Regions from separate parts of the Allorhizobium sp. GW101-3B10 genome, predicted to be linked through region 1. Evidence: predicted binding sites of a transcription regulator. Region 1 holds the regulator's gene; the other holds the start of a gene.
The links. Region 1 encodes PhoB, which activates phosphate uptake and scavenging genes when phosphate is short. Its sites were predicted from a motif close to TGTCATNNANCTGTCAT; they were not measured.
Positions count from the first base shown of each region.

Region 2: AC07Y0_RS06510 (UDP-2,3-diacylglucosamine diphosphatase) is a predicted target of PhoB. The motif match lies at 2,685-2,701, and genes of this name have one in related genera.

Region 1 is NZ_JBWKZR010000001.1:3,374,457-3,381,978, forward strand. It holds gene apaG (Co2+/Mg2+ efflux facilitator ApaG/CorD) at 1-223, shown strand, start outside; gene AC07Y0_RS16765 (Hsp33 family molecular chaperone) at 276-1,274, opposite strand; gene argF (ornithine carbamoyltransferase) at 1,422-2,339, opposite strand; gene AC07Y0_RS16775 (aspartate aminotransferase family protein) at 2,348-3,559, opposite strand; gene AC07Y0_RS16780 (GcrA family cell cycle regulator) at 3,997-4,533, shown strand; gene phoB (phosphate regulon transcriptional regulator PhoB) at 4,687-5,370, opposite strand; gene phoU (phosphate signaling complex protein PhoU) at 5,401-6,114, opposite strand; gene pstB (phosphate ABC transporter ATP-binding protein PstB) at 6,161-6,976, opposite strand; gene pstA (phosphate ABC transporter permease PstA) at 6,992-7,522, opposite strand, start outside.
Region 2 is NZ_JBWKZR010000001.1:1,359,825-1,367,346, reverse strand. It holds gene AC07Y0_RS06520 (ABC transporter ATP-binding protein) at 1-424, opposite strand, end outside; gene AC07Y0_RS06515 (ABC transporter permease) at 435-1,583, opposite strand; gene AC07Y0_RS06510 (UDP-2,3-diacylglucosamine diphosphatase) at 1,777-2,637, opposite strand; gene AC07Y0_RS06505 (TetR/AcrR family transcriptional regulator) at 2,738-3,343, opposite strand; gene AC07Y0_RS06500 (lipoprotein) at 3,534-3,719, shown strand; gene AC07Y0_RS06495 (NADP-dependent malic enzyme) at 3,900-6,212, shown strand; gene AC07Y0_RS06490 (helix-turn-helix transcriptional regulator) at 6,366-7,115, shown strand; gene AC07Y0_RS06485 (acyl-homoserine-lactone synthase) at 7,245-7,522, shown strand, end outside.

The DNA of each region.
Region 1 (7,522 bases):
GAACGGCCAGGTCGATGAGGTGCACGGACCGGGCGTGATCGGCGAGCAGCCGCGGCTGCGCCCCGGCGACACCTATGAATATTCGTCCGGCTGCCCGCTCGACACACCGTCGGGCATGATGTTCGGTCACTACCAGATGGAAGCCGACGACGGCGAGGTCTTCGAAGTCGCCATTCCGGCGTTTTCGCTGGATGCGCCGGGCATGGTCCGGGTGCTGAACTGAAAACGGCAGGGCCAAGGACCCTGCCGCTCGCATCATTCCATTTCGGCCCTGCTCAGGCGTTCAGGACTTCCGCCGCCTCATAGCGGTAGGTCGTCGAGCAGAACTCGCAGGTGACCGTGATCGCGCCGTCCGTCTGGCTGGCATCGATCTCCTCCTGCGAGAAGCTCGACAGCACGCCCTTGATCTTCTCGCGCGAACAACTGCATCGGTCATAGACGGCATGGGGCTCATAGACCCGCACGCCGCGCTCGTGGAACAGGCGGAACAGCAGGCGTTCCACACCGATCTGTGGATCGGTCAGTTCGTCGGCGTCGACCGTGTCGACCAGCATGCGCGCTTCCGCCCAGGCATCGTCATCCGAGTGCGGCCGGTCGCCATTGTCGCCATTGTCGCCGTCGCCGCCATGCAGGTCGGAGTGCCGCAGGCGTTCTGGCGCCTCGGGCAGGAACTGGGCGATCAGACCGCCGGCACGCCAGGTGCGGCGCGGACGGCCGTCTTCGTCGCGATCGAAGAACTCGGCGGCACCAAGGCGCACACGCGTCGGGATCTGCTCCGACTGGCGGAAATAGACCCCGGCAATATCCTCGAGCGAGGCGCCGTCCAGCGGCACGATGCCCTGATAGGGCTGCATGAAATTGCCCTGGTCGATGGTGAGCGCCAGCACGCCCGCGCCGAGCAACTGCTCGGGCGAGGTGCGGCCGGCGGCCACCGCCTCGGCCAGACGCTCCTCGTCGAAGCGGGCATAGGCGCGGACATTTTCCGGCGAGGCGAAGTCCGCAACCAGCAGGTCGACCGGACCGTCGCTCTTGGTCTGGACGGTGAACTTGCCCTCGAACTTGAGCGAGGTGCCGATCAGCACGGTGAGCACGATCGCCTCGGCCAGCAGCCGGGCGACCGGCTCGGGATAGTCGTGGCGGGCAAGAATGGTATTCAGCAAGGGACCAATCTGCACGGCGCGACCGCGCACGTCGAGACCTTCCACCTGGAAGGGCACGACCCGGTCATCACCGGCGAAACCGAATTCGCCGAGCTCGGCAGGCCTGTTCATCATCATTGTACTCCTGGCGCCTTGGCGCTCGAACATGGCGAGGCGCAGGGCCTCTTTCTCAATGGCACAAATGGGAACCGGGCGGAAAAAGATCAAGCGCGGCGAAAGCTGTCGTTCCGCCGCGTCATCTTCAGGCTGCTGCAGCCGCGATCAGATGGCGCCGAGGCACCAGGCGAGGATCGACTTCTGCGCATGCAGACGGTTTTCCGCCTCGTCGAACACGACCGACTGCGGGCCGTCGATTACCTCGTTGGTCACTTCCTCGCCGCGATGGGCCGGCAGGCAATGCATGAACAACGCGTTCGGTTGGGCCTGCTTCATCAGCGCGGCATTGACCTGGAACGGCTGGAAGACATTGTGGCCACGCGCCTTGTGCTCCTGGTTCATGGAGATCCAGGTATCGGTCACCACCACGTCGGCACCGTCCACGGCGCGGTCCGCGTCATGGCACAGCATGATCTCGCCGCCATTGTTGCGCGCCCAGTTGAGGATCTTGTCGTCCGGCTCGGAACCGAGCGGCACGGCCATGTTCATGCGGTAGCCGAACCGGGCCGAGCCCTCGACCAGCGAATGCAGAACATTGTTGCCGTCGCCGGTCCAGGCGATGGTCTTGCCCTTGATGGGGCCGCGATGCTCCTCGAAGGTCATCACGTCGGCCATGATCTGGCAGGGATGGGTGCTGTCGGTGAGCGCATTGATCACCGGCACGGTGGCATACTCGGCCATTTCCAGCAGACGCGAGTGGTCGGTGGTGCGGATCATGATCGCGTCGACATAGCGCGACAGGACCTTGGCCGTGTCGCCGATCGTTTCGGCGCGGCCGAGCTGCATTTCGGTGCCGGACAGGAACAGCGTCTCGCCGCCGAGCTGGCGCATGCCGACGTCGAAGGAGACGCGGGTGCGCGTCGACGGCTTTTCGAAGATCATCGCCAGCATCTTGCCGGAAAGCGGCTTTTCGGCGGTGCCGGCCTTGGTCGACTGCTTGCGCGTCTTGGCGTCCTCCAGGATCAGCCGGAGGTCGGGCGCCGTCATGGCGGAGAGATCGAGAAAATGCTTCGGAGATGCCATGTCTTTGCTTACCTGCCCTGGTTCGATGACGCCGCTGCGAGCTTGCCCTGCAGGTGCTCGGCCGCCTGTTCGATGCGCTTCAACCCTTCGCGGGCCTCTTCGACGGTGACGATGAGCGGCGGCAGGAGACGGATGACGTTGTCGCCGGCAGGAACACCCAGCACATGCTCCTCGCGCATCGCCATCAGCAGGTCGGTGTTGGGCACCTTGGCCTTGATGCCGAGCATAAGGCCTTCGCCGCGGATCTCCTCGATGATATCGGGATAACGGTCCTTCAGCGAAGCGAGACCCTGGCGGAAGATCAACGCCACTTCGCGGACGTGGTCGAGGAAACCGTCGGCCAGCACGACGTCGAGCACGGCATTGCCGACGGCCATGGCGAGCGGATTGCCGCCATAGGTCGAGCCATGAGTGCCGGCCTTCATGCCGGAGGCGGCCTCTTCTGTCGCGAGGCAAGCGCCGAGCGGAAAGCCGCCGCCGATGCCCTTGGCGACCGCCATGATGTCCGGGGTAATGCCGGCCCATTCGTGGGCGAACAGCTTGCCGGTCCGGCCGACGCCGCACTGGACCTCGTCCAGCACGAGCAGCAGTTCGTTCTCGTCGCAGATCTGGCGGAGCGCCCGGAGGAATTCGTTCGACGCGGTGCGCAGGCCGCCCTCGCCCTGTACCGGCTCGATCAGGATCGCGGCCGTCTGATCGGTGATGGCCGCCTTGACGGCATCGAGATCGCCGAAGGGCACCTGGTCGAAGCCGGGCGCCTTCGGGCCGAAGCCCTCGAGATATTTCTCCTGGCCGCCGGCGGCGATGGTCGCGATGGTGCGGCCGTGGAAGGCGCCCTCGAAGGTGATGATGTGGAAGCGCTCGGGATGGCCCTTGACGAACTGATAGCGGCGCGCCGTCTTGATCGCGCATTCCAGCGCCTCGGCGCCAGAATTGGTGAAGAAGACGCGATCGGCGAAGGTCGCTTCGGTCAGCCGGCGGCCGAGCGTCTCCTGGCCGGGGACGTCATAGAGGTTCGAGAGATGCCAGACCTTGCCGGCCTGCGTCGTCAGCGCCTCGATCAGGTGCGGATGGGCATGGCCGAGCGAATTGACCGCGACACCGGCCGCAAAGTCGAGATAGCGTTCGCCACCCTCGGTCACCAGCCACACACCCTCGCCTCGCTCGAACCGCAAGGGCGCGCGCATATAGGTCTGATAGAGGGGAGAGGCTTCTGCCATGATGAAAACACTCCTTCGGGAGGGCTTGACGGGACGACGGACGCTTTTGATCTCCCGGCGAACGGTGCCTTGAAAAATCAAAAATGCCGCCTTGCGGCGGCGGGGGCACTATCGACATTTCGACCTTGCCTGTCAACGAAACAGCGCGGCGCGCCTGAATTTTCGACCATGCCGGGAGCAAGACCGCGTCGTTTGACCACGCGAGCGGCCGCGACGCGCCAGGGTAGCAAGTTGGGGAAAACTCCAGAATCGATTCGCGATGATTCGACCGACTCTTGTCACGGAGTCAGCCCGGCACTAGGTTAATAGTCAATAAAGAAACTGCATGCGGCGGAACCAGTCACCGACAGTATCGAGGCGAGTTTGTTTCGGATCCTTCCGAAGCAACGGTGAGCGATTCTGCCATCACAAATCGCGAGCGGCGGAGAGATAACGGCATGAATTGGACAGATGAGCGCGTGGAAAAACTCAAGCGACTTTGGTCGGAAGGCTTGAGCGCGAGCCAGATCGCAGCACAACTGGGCGGTGTGAGCCGCAATGCCGTCATCGGCAAGGTTCACCGACTGAACCTTCCGGGCCGCGCCAAGGCCGGCGGCAGCTCGGCTGCGACGCGGGCAGCCAAGCGCCCGGCGGCTGCACCGCGCGCCACGACCTTCGCGTCGCGCGTCACGACCCGCACCGTCGCCCGCGCCTCGGGCACCAACATGCTCAAGGAAGAGATCGAAATCGACGGCATCGAGGAGATCGCAGTCGCCCCGAGCCGTGGCGTCGTCCTGCCGATTTCGCGCAAGCTGGCGCTGACCGAACTCACCGAACGCACCTGCAAGTGGCCGATCGGCGACCCGATGAAGGACGACTTCCACTTCTGCGGCTGCGAATCCGCGGATACTTCGCCCTATTGCGGCTATCACGCCAAGCTGGCCTATCAGCCGGTCGGCGAGCGCCGCAAGGCAGCGAACGCGGCAGCCCGCTAAGGCGGATCGGACAGAAGTGCCGGGCGGCCTGCCGCCCGGACTTGGCCCTGTCGCGAGACACGACCCATTGGCCGGCCATCTGATGCCGGCGGATACGAAAAACGGGCCACGCGGGCCCGTTTTCTGTTTGTCCGTTGGGATCGACTGCGCCCTTCAGGCTTCCATCGAATAGCCCGCGCCGCGGACCGTGCGGATGACGTCCTGCAGGTTGGAGAAGTTGAGCGCCTTGCGCAGCCGTCCAACATGCACGTCGACCGTGCGCTCGTCGACATAGATGTCGTGGCCCCAGACTCCGTCCAGCAGCTGCGAACGTGAGTAGACACGGCCAGGCGAAGCCATGAGGAACTCCAGCAGGCGGAATTCGGTCGGGCCGAGGCGCACTTCGCGGCTCTTGCGGTGAACGCGATGGGTTTCCCTGTCCAGCTCGATATCGCCGCAGCGCAGGACGCTGGAGAGCACTTCCGGGCGGGCACGGCGCAGCATGGCCTTGACGCGGGCCATCAGCTCCGGCGTCGAGAACGGCTTGACGACATAGTCGTCGGCGCCGGTGGCGAGCCCGCGGACCCGCTCGCTCTCCTCGCCGCGCGCCGTCAGCATGATGATCGGCAGGCGCTCGGTTTCGGGGCGCATGCGCAGACGGCGGCAAAGCTCGATGCCGGACACGCCGGGCAGCATCCAGTCGAGGATCAGCAGGTCGGGAACGCGTTCCTGCAGGCGAAGCTCCGCCTCGTCCCCGCGCAGGATCGTTTCAACCTCGTAGCCTTCAGCCTCCAGATTGTAGCGGAGCAGGACGCTGAGGGCTTCCTCGTCCTCGACGACGGCGATTTTGGGAAGCATGTCGGTCGATAACCTCTCGATGCAGCCGGATTATTCGGTGATGGCACCGAAGGAGGAGGTCAGGTCGTCCTTCGGACGCTCTCCTTCGGGCTGGTCGCCCGTGGCCATGTAGTAGATGGTCTCGGCGATGTTGGTGGCATGGTCGCCGATGCGCTCGATGTTCTTGGCGCAGAACAGCAGATGGGTGCAACTGGTGATGTTGCGCGGATCTTCCATCATGTAGGTCAACAGCTCGCGGAACAGCGAGGTGTACATGGCGTCGATTTCCTCGTCGCGGTCGCGGATCGACTTGGCCTTTTCGGCGGAGCGCGTCGTGTAGACGTCGAGCACTTCCTTGAGCTGGATCAGGGCCAGTTCGCTGAGGTGTTCGAGGCCACGGGCCAGCTTGCGCGGCACGCCGGTCGCCTGGATGGCCATGACGCGCTTGGCATTGCTCTTGCCGAGGTCGCCGACGCGTTCCAGGTCGTTGGCGATGCGCAGCGCGCCGATGATCTCGCGAAGGTCGGCGGCGACCGGTTGGCGGCGGGCGATGGTGATGATCGCCTTGTCGCCGATCTCGCGCTCGGCCGCATCCATGATCACGTCATCGGAAATGACCTTCTGCGCCAGCGCCGCGTCGGAGTTGACCAGCGCCCGCACACTGTCGGCGACCATCTGTTCGGCAAGGCCGCCCATCTCGGTGATGCGGCGCATCAGGTATTTCAGTTCTTCGTCATAGGCGGTGTAGATATGCGATGCCGACATGTTCGTTGTCCTTGAATTTGGTGTCCGCTCGGATGGAAGCGCCGGCTCAGCCGAAGCGGCCCATGATATAGTCCTGGGTGCGCTGATCGTCCGGATTGGTGAACATCTTGTCCGTGTCGTTTTCCTCGACCAGCAGGCCGAGGTGGAACATCGCGGTGCGCTGCGACACGCGGGCGGCCTGCTGCATCGAGTGGGTGACGATGACGATGGTGAAATTGGCGCGCAACTCGTGGATCAGTTCCTCGACCTTGGCGGTGGCGATCGGGTCGAGCGCCGAGCAGGGTTCGTCCATCAGGATGACTTCAGGGCTCACGGCGACGGCACGGGCGATGCAAAGGCGCTGCTGCTGGCCGCCGGAGAGACCGGTGCCGGACTCCTGCAGCCGATCCTTCACTTCGTTCCACAGGCCGGCCTTGAGCAGGCTGCTTTCGACGACCTGGTCGAGATCGGCCTTGGAGCGGGCGAGGCCATGGATGCGCGGGCCGTAGGCGATGTTCTCGTAGATCGATTTCGGGAACGGGTTCGGCTTCTGGAAGACCATGCCGACGCGGGCGCGCAGTTCGACGACGTCGATGGACGGGTCGTAAATGTCCCCGCCATCCAGTGTGATCTTGCCGGTGACCCGGCAGCCGTCGATCGTGTCGTTCATCCGGTTCAGGCACCGCAGGAAGGTAGACTTGCCACAGCCGGACGGACCGATGAGCGCCGTCACGGTGTTCTTGCGAACGTTCAGATTGACGTCAAAAAGCGCACGCTTCTCGCCATAGTACACCGACACGTCTTGGCCGATCATCTTGTAGTCAACTTCGGTCATCTTCTGTTCCAGTGCCTTCTCAACCGCTGCGTCGGACAATATGTTCATCTCTCTTGGCTCCCGTTACCAGCGCCGCTCGAAGCGTTGACGCAAATAGATCGCTATCCCGTTCATCACGATCAGGAACCCAAGAAGAACCAGAATGGCCGCCGAGGTGCGCGCCACGAAGCCGCGCTCGGGGCTGTCCGCCCAGATGTAGATCTGGGTCGGAAGGGCAGTCGCAGCATCCATGACGCCGCCTGGTTCCGAGGTGATGAAAGCATTCATGCCGATCAGAAGCAACGGAGCGGTTTCGCCGAGCGCGCGCGCCAGGGAAATGATCGTACCTGTCATGATGGCCGGCATGGCAAGCGGCAGAATGTGGTGGAAGATCGCCTCGTGCTTCGACGCACCAATGCCGAGCGCGGCTTCGCGGATGGACGAGGGCACAGATTTCAGCGAGTTGCGGGTCGTGATGATGAGCGTGGGGAGCGTCATCAGCGACAGGACGAGGCCGCCGACCAGCGGCGCCGAACGCGGCAGACCGAACCATCCGAGGAAGACCGCCAGGCCGAGCAGACCGAAAATGATCGAGGGAACGGCGGCGAGGTTGTT
Region 2 (7,522 bases), 2.0 Mb from region 1:
GACCGACGAGATCCAGCTTGAGGTAGGCCAGCTCATCCATCAGCCACATCGGCAGGTCGAGATATTCACGCATCGGCAGCTGGATGTTCTCCTTGACGGTCAGCGCCGAGAACAGCGCACCGTGCTGGAACAAGACGCCCAGCCGCGTGTCGAGTTCCATCCGCGTGCGCTCGTCCACCGTATTATAGTCGGAACCCAGGATTTCGATCGTGCCGGACCGACGCGGCAACAGCCGCAGGACCGTGCGCATCAGCACCGACTTGCCCGCACCCGATGCGCCGACGAAGCCGAGAATTTCGCCGCGATAGATGTTGAGGTCGAGATTGTCGAGAACGACCTTGCTGCCGAAGGCGACCGTCAGATCCCTGACCGACAGCACCTTCTCGCGCTCGCCCTTCTCTACCGCCCCGGTTTCCGTGTTCACGCCCGCCACCTCAGAAATCGATTGCCGAGTAGAAAATTGCAAACAGCGCATCCACCAGGATGACGACGAAGATGGCCTTCACCACCGCCGCCGTGACGTGTCGCCCGAGAGACTCGGCGCTGCCGCCGACCTTCATGCCCTCGACCGCGGACACGATACCGATGATCAGCGCCATGAAGGGTGCCTTGATCATCCCGGACGCCACGGTCGAATAGTCGATCGCATCATGCAGGCGCGTGGTGAACACGTCGAAGGTGATGCCGGAATAGGTCCAGGCGACCACGGAGGCTCCGTAAAGCGCGGAGAAGTTGGCGACGATCGTCAGGAGCGGCAGCACGACGGTCAGGGCGACCAGTCGGGGAAAAACCAGGACGCCGATCGGGTTGAGGCCGATCACCTTCAGCGCGTCGATCTCCTCGCGCATCTTCATCGAGCCTATTTCGGCGGTGATCGCGCTGCCGGAACGGCCGGCGATCATGATCGCCGTCAGCAGAACGCCGATCTCGCGCAATTGCAGGATGCCGACGAGGTCGACGACGAAGATCTCGGCGCCGAAATACCGTAGCTGAAACGCGCCCTGCTGGGCGATGATCGCCCCGATCAGGAAGGACATCAGCATGATGATCGGCACGGCTCGGACGCCCATATGGTCCATCTGGGTGACCACGGAGGCAGGTGAGACGCCGCTGCCGCGCCCGAGCTTGGTCTGCGCGCCGTGCACGGCCGAGCCGAGCACGAACATCATCGCCACCACATCGAACCACAGATCAACGATCACCTTGCCGACCGGCGCGAACAGCCGCTGGAACAGCGGCCCCTTGGCCGCAGGCGGGGTGGGATGCTTGACGTCTTCCGGCAGGACCCGCAGCAGTTCGCGCATCGCCGGACTGCCGCCGGTCAGCTTGATATCGCCGCCCGCCTTCTCGCGAGCGGCGACGAAGCGGCGTACCAGCCAGGCGCCCGCCATGTCCATCTCCGAGACCGCGTTCAGATCGACCTCGATGGGCCGGCTGCCGTCCACGGGAACCAGCCGGCCATTGTTCTGCAGCAATGTGCCGAGGCTGTTGTTGCGCCAGGCGCCGGACAGCCGGATGCGATGCCCTTCGCCCGGCAATTCGTCGATATCAATCGCGGCGCTCTCTGGGTGTACGGACTTCAAGGTTCTGACAACTTCCACGCATTGCGCCACGCGGGCTCGGCCAAATCATCTTGCCGGCGCAAATCACTCAAGCGCGCAGTATAACGACACGCACCGGCAATGAAATCCTTAAGGAAGCGTTTATCGCGGCGCGTCACCATGAAGACACACGCCCACGGTCAGTTCCGGCCAACGTGTGAACCGACGCTCCGGTTCAGGCCGCCTGGACGTCTTTCGCATTCGCCACTTCGGCGGCGATCGCAACCGCCACAGCCCGGGGCGGCGCTAGGGCGGCGACCTTCTTGGCGGCGGCGCCGATCAGATGGCCCCAGGAAATCAGCTCGAAGCGTCCGTCGTGATGCTCGACGATGGCCGTGCAGCTCTCCACCCAGTCGCCGGTGTTGATGTAGTGGATGCCGTCGATGTCTTCCATCACAGCATGGTGGATATGGCCACAGATCACGCCATCCACGTCGTTGCGTCTGGCTTCCTCGGCAACGACGCGCTGGAACTCGCCGATGAAGTTGACGGCCTGCTTCACCTGCAACTTGGCCCAGGCGGAGAAGGACCAGTAGGGCATGCCGAGGCGGCGACGCACCGCAGCCAGCAGGATGTTGATGTTGATCGCCATGTCGTAGGCCCAGTCGCCGAGATAGGCGACGAGGCGGGCATTGCGCACCACGACGTCGAATTCGTCACCGTGCAGTACGAGGTAGCGCTTGCCGTCGGCAGTCTCGTGGATCATCCGTTCGGCCACTTCGATGCCGCCGAAATGGGTGCCGGGAAAGCCGCGCAGGAATTCGTCGTGATTGCCGGGAATGTAGACGATGCGGGTGCCTTTGCGTGCCTTGCGCAGCAGCTTCTGCACGACGTCGTTGCAGTCCTGCGGCCAGTACCAGCTGCGCTTCAGCCGCCAGCCGTCGACGATGTCGCCGACGAGAAAGATCGTCTCGGCCTCGTGGGTGCGCAGGAAGTCGAGCAGGAAGTCCGCCTTGGCCGCCTTCGAGCCGAGATGCACGTCGGAAATGAACAGGGTTCTGAAGTGACGGATTTCCGAATCTGTATTCACGGTCATGGGCCTCTCGCTTGACGAGCCTTCGCCCCCTCCAAAACCAGACTCGTGTTTCAGGATGATGACAGGCCCGCTTGACGGGGTGCCGCAATCGGCAAGGCCCCTATTGCTGGACGAGTTCAGGCAGTTCGCAACGGGAGATCTCGCCGGCCTCCACGCGGTCGACGCCCAGCGAGACGAGGATGAGTTCGGCCACTTCGCTGCCGGCCTCGCGCCAGCTCTTGTAGCCTTCCAGCACCAGCATCATGCCCGACAGGGTCGCACCGCCGATGATCGCGACCATCGATGTCACCTGCTCCTGGCGGATGGCATAGCGGCCGGTGCCGATCGCCGTGACGATCTCCTCGGTCGAGGATGCGGTCAGCAATCCCCGCAACGATTTGTTGCTGAAGCCAAAATGCACGATGAAACGGCCCCATTGCGGCTCCTCGTGCGCCCGGCGCAGGAACAGCCGGATCCCGCAGGACAGGCGGCGCGCAGGATCGGCAATCTCGACGATACTCACCCGGACGCGTTCCTGCATCTCGCAGGCGAGATCGCCCGCAACCTCCTCGAACAGGCGGTCGGGATTGGGGACGGCATTGTAGATCGTGCCGCGCGCGACGCCCGCCTCCTCGGCAAGATCGCTTACATTGACCCGGCTCGCGCCCAATCGCGCGAAGAGACGCATCGCCGCCTCATGGATGCGACACTGAACACCAGACTTCACGGCCGACTCCCTTCAGAACGCCCTAGTCGTACCGCATCGGACGGCCACAAGCCAAGACCCCTGCGCAATTTCTCAAACAATGATGTTGACAACTGAACACATGTGTTCAATATGAGGCACGCAAGTTCAACTACCCAAACGACAGGCCAACGAGAGCCGCCGCGCGGGACATCCACCAGGAGAACGGATCGTGGAAAAGTTACTCGTCGCCCTGCTTATCACCGCAGCGCTTGCCGGCTGCTCGCAGACCACCCGCCCGACGGACGAAAAGCAGACCGCCTGCGCCTATGCCGGCCTGTCCGGCAATGATTGTGCCAAGTCCAAGTACGGCTACCGTCCCACGACTCAGCCTTCGCTCGTATCGCCTTCCACCTGAGACCAGCCCCCGTCTTTGCTGGATCGAAGGCAAGCCCGGCGCTCCCCCGCCGGGCTTTTTCGTGCGCGCGGGAAAAGCCTTCGCCGACAAAATCGGTGAGGAGGGCGGCGGGGTACTCCCAGTCCCGTTCATTTGGTGTATGCAGGAACGCAATCCAAAGAAAAGCGGACACGGGAAAGCATGGATACCAAGGACAAGAACAAGTCGCAGCCGACAACCGCCACGGCCGACCTCGATGAGCAGGCACTTTTCTACCATCGCTATCCGCGACCGGGAAAACTGGAAATCCAGGCCACCAAGCCGCTCGGCAACCAGCGCGACCTCGCGCTCGCCTATTCGCCCGGTGTGGCGGCCCCCTGTCTTGCCATTCGCGACGAACCGGAACTGGCCGCGGAATATACCGCCCGCGCCAACCTGGTCGCCGTCATCTCCAACGGCACGGCCGTGCTCGGGCTCGGCAATATCGGGCCGCTCGCCTCGAAGCCGGTCATGGAAGGCAAGGCCGTCCTGTTCAAGAAGTTCGCCGGCATCGACGTCTTCGACATCGAAATCGACGCGCTGACCGTCGATTCCATGGTTTCGACCGTTTCGGCGCTCGAACCGACCTTCGGCGGCATCAACCTCGAGGACATCAAGGCGCCGGAATGCTTCGAGGTCGAGCAGCAGCTGCGCGACAAGATGAATATCCCGGTTTTCCATGACGACCAGCACGGAACGGCGATCATCGTCGCCGCCGCGATCCTCAACGGCCTGGAACTGGCCGGCAAGAAGATCGGGGACGTCAAGATCGTCGCCTCCGGCGCCGGCGCCGCGGCGCTCGCCTGCCTCAACCTTCTCGTCATCCTCGGCGCAAAGCGCGAAAACATCTGGGTGCACGACATCGAGGGCCTGGTCTATCTCGGCCGCGAAGTGCTGATGGACCAGTGGAAATCCGTCTATGCCCAGGACAGCGCCAATCGCACGCTCGCCGAATCGATCGACGGCGCCGACGTCTTCCTCGGCCTGTCGGCCGCAGGCGTGCTGAAGCCGGAACTGCTGGTGAAGATGGCGGAAAAGCCGCTGATCATGGCGCTCGCCAACCCGACGCCGGAAATCATGCCGGATCTTGCCCGCGCGGCGCGCCCCGACGCGATGATCTGCACCGGCCGCTCCGACTTCCCCAACCAGGTCAACAACGTCCTGTGCTTTCCCTACATCTTCCGCGGCGCGCTCGACTGCGGCGCGACGACGATCAACGAGGAAATGAAGATGGCCGCGGTGCGCGCCATCGCAGCCCTTGCCCGCGAGGAAGTCTCCGAGGTCGCCGCCCGCGCCTATTCCGGCGAATCCCCGACCTTCGGTCCGAACTATCTCATTCCCTCGCCGTTCGACCCGCGTCTGATCCTGCGCATCGCGCCGGCCGTCGCCAAGGCCGCCGAGGAGAGCGGCGTGGCACGCCGTCCGATCACCGACTACGATGTCTATTTCGACCAGCTGAACCGCTTCGTCTTCCGCTCCGGCTTCGTCATGAAGCCGATCTTCGCGGCAGCGAAGAAGGCATCGAGCAAGCGCGTCATCTTCGCCGAGGGTGAGGACGAGCGCGTGCTGCGCGCCGCCCAGGTCCTGCTCGAGGAAAGCAGCGGCAAGCCGATCCTGATCGGCCGTCCGCAGATCATCGAGAGCCGCCTGCAGCGCTTCGGTCTTCGCATCCGTCCGGGCGTCGATTTCGATCTGGTGAACCCCGAGGACGATCCGCGCTACCGTGAATATGTCGAGGACTATTTCGCCCTGGTCGGCCGGGCCGGCATCAATCCGGAGGCCGCCCGCACGATCGTGCGCACCAACAATACGGTGATCGGCGCGCTGGCCGTGCGCCGTGGCGATGCGGACGCCCTGATCTGCGGCGTCGAAGGCCGATTCGACCGCCACCTGCGCGATGTCGGCCAGATCATCGGCAAGAAGCCGGGTGTGCGGGCCTTTTCGGGCCTCAGCCTGCTGATCTCCCAGCGCGGCGCCATCTTCTTCACCGACACCTTCGTCACCTATAATCCCTCCGCCGCCGAGATCGCCGAAATGACGATCCTCGCCGCCCAGGAGATCCGCCGTTTCGGCATCACGCCCAGGGCCGCCCTCGTGTCGCATTCGAACTTCGGCTCGCGCGATTCCGAAAGTGCCCGCAAGATGCGCGAGGCGCTGCAACTCATCCGCGCCCAGGCGCCGGAGCTCGAGGTCGACGGCGAGATGCAGGGTGGTTCGGCCCTGTCGGAAGCCCTGCGCAAGCGGGCCATGCCCGACGGCACGCTGACCGGCGAAGCCAATCTCCTGGTTTTCCCCAACCTCGATGCCGCCAATATCTCCCTCGGCATCGTTCGCACCATGATGGACGCGCTGCATGTCGGGCCGATCCTGCTTGGTGCCGCCCTGCCCGCCCACGTCCTGTCGACTTCGGTCACCTCACGCGGCGTCGTCAACATGGCCGCCCTTGCCGTCGTGGAAGCCGCGCAGCCCGACTGACGCGGGCCTGCGCCAATCCCGGAACATCCGGTATACCCCGCCATCGCCGGTGACGGGGCCTTCGGCTGGGTAAGCTCGTCATCCAAATTACCCGCTGGACATCATGGCCTCCGGCGAACACTCTTGACCCATATTTATTGCAGGGTTTCAGGAATGACGAACCAGGGCGGCTACTTCGACCTGCTGGACTGGCTGCACGATCAGAAGGTCGTGCGTCCGCTCCCGTTCTTGAGGCAGATGCAGACCACCTTCGGCATCACCCACATCTTCTATATCGACGCCATGTGCACGCCGGCAGGCGTCAAGGCGCATCGCCTGTGCCACACCTTCGGTGCTGCGGGGGTCCATGCCGTCAGGGCGCTCGGCCCCAGCGTCTTCGAGCCGCCGCTCCGCCTGGCTTTGGCGGCGATCCGGCCGCTCGACTGGAACGTGCTGACACCAGGCACGCCGGCCCGCGACGGCCTCGACCGGGTGGCCGAGCGCCTCGGCATCACGCCCTGCGGCGTAGCCTATCCGCTCCTCTCGCGCGAGGGCCGCCAGGCCATGCTCGCCGTCCATATCGATGCCGAAGCCTGCGACTGGCACAGGTTCCGCCGGTTGCATGACCGCGACCTGCAGGCGCTCGCCATCGAGTTTCATGCCACGCTCCTCCAGGGCAGCGAGCCCGGCGTGGGCGGCGGCGGCGAGACCAAACCCCGGCTGACGCGACGCGAGCGCCAGGCCCTCTACTGGGCCGCGGCAGGAAAAAGCTACTGGGAGACCGCGGTGATCCTGGGAATCACAGAGCGCACGGTCCGCTATTTCATGTCCAATGCGCGCCGCAAGCTCAATGTCGTGTCCAACACCCAGGCGGTCGCCGAAGCCGCCTGGCGCGGCCTGCTGCCGGGGCCGGACCTGCACTGACCACCTCCGCCATTTGGGGCGCACAAGCATAATCCGCAATTGCAATTTCGCGACCTGTCGCTACCGACAGTTTCATTTCATATGTAATTTGCCATCTTTCAGTCGCCTGGACAAACAAGGGAGACTGGAATGATCAGGATCATCAATGGCGCCAATCGCAACGAATATCCCGAGGAAATCGCCGCCATGCACCGGCTGCGCAAGCGGGTTTTCCACGATCTTCTGAAATGGGACGTAACCGTCAGGGACGACTGGGAAGTGGACCACTATGACGATGCCAACCCCATCTACGTCATGTCCTATTCGCCGGAGGGCCTGCTGCGCGGCTCCCTGCGGCTGCTGCCGACACTCGGCCCCAACATGCTCGACGACACCTTCCCGATCCTGCTCGGAGGGCGGCCGGAGAT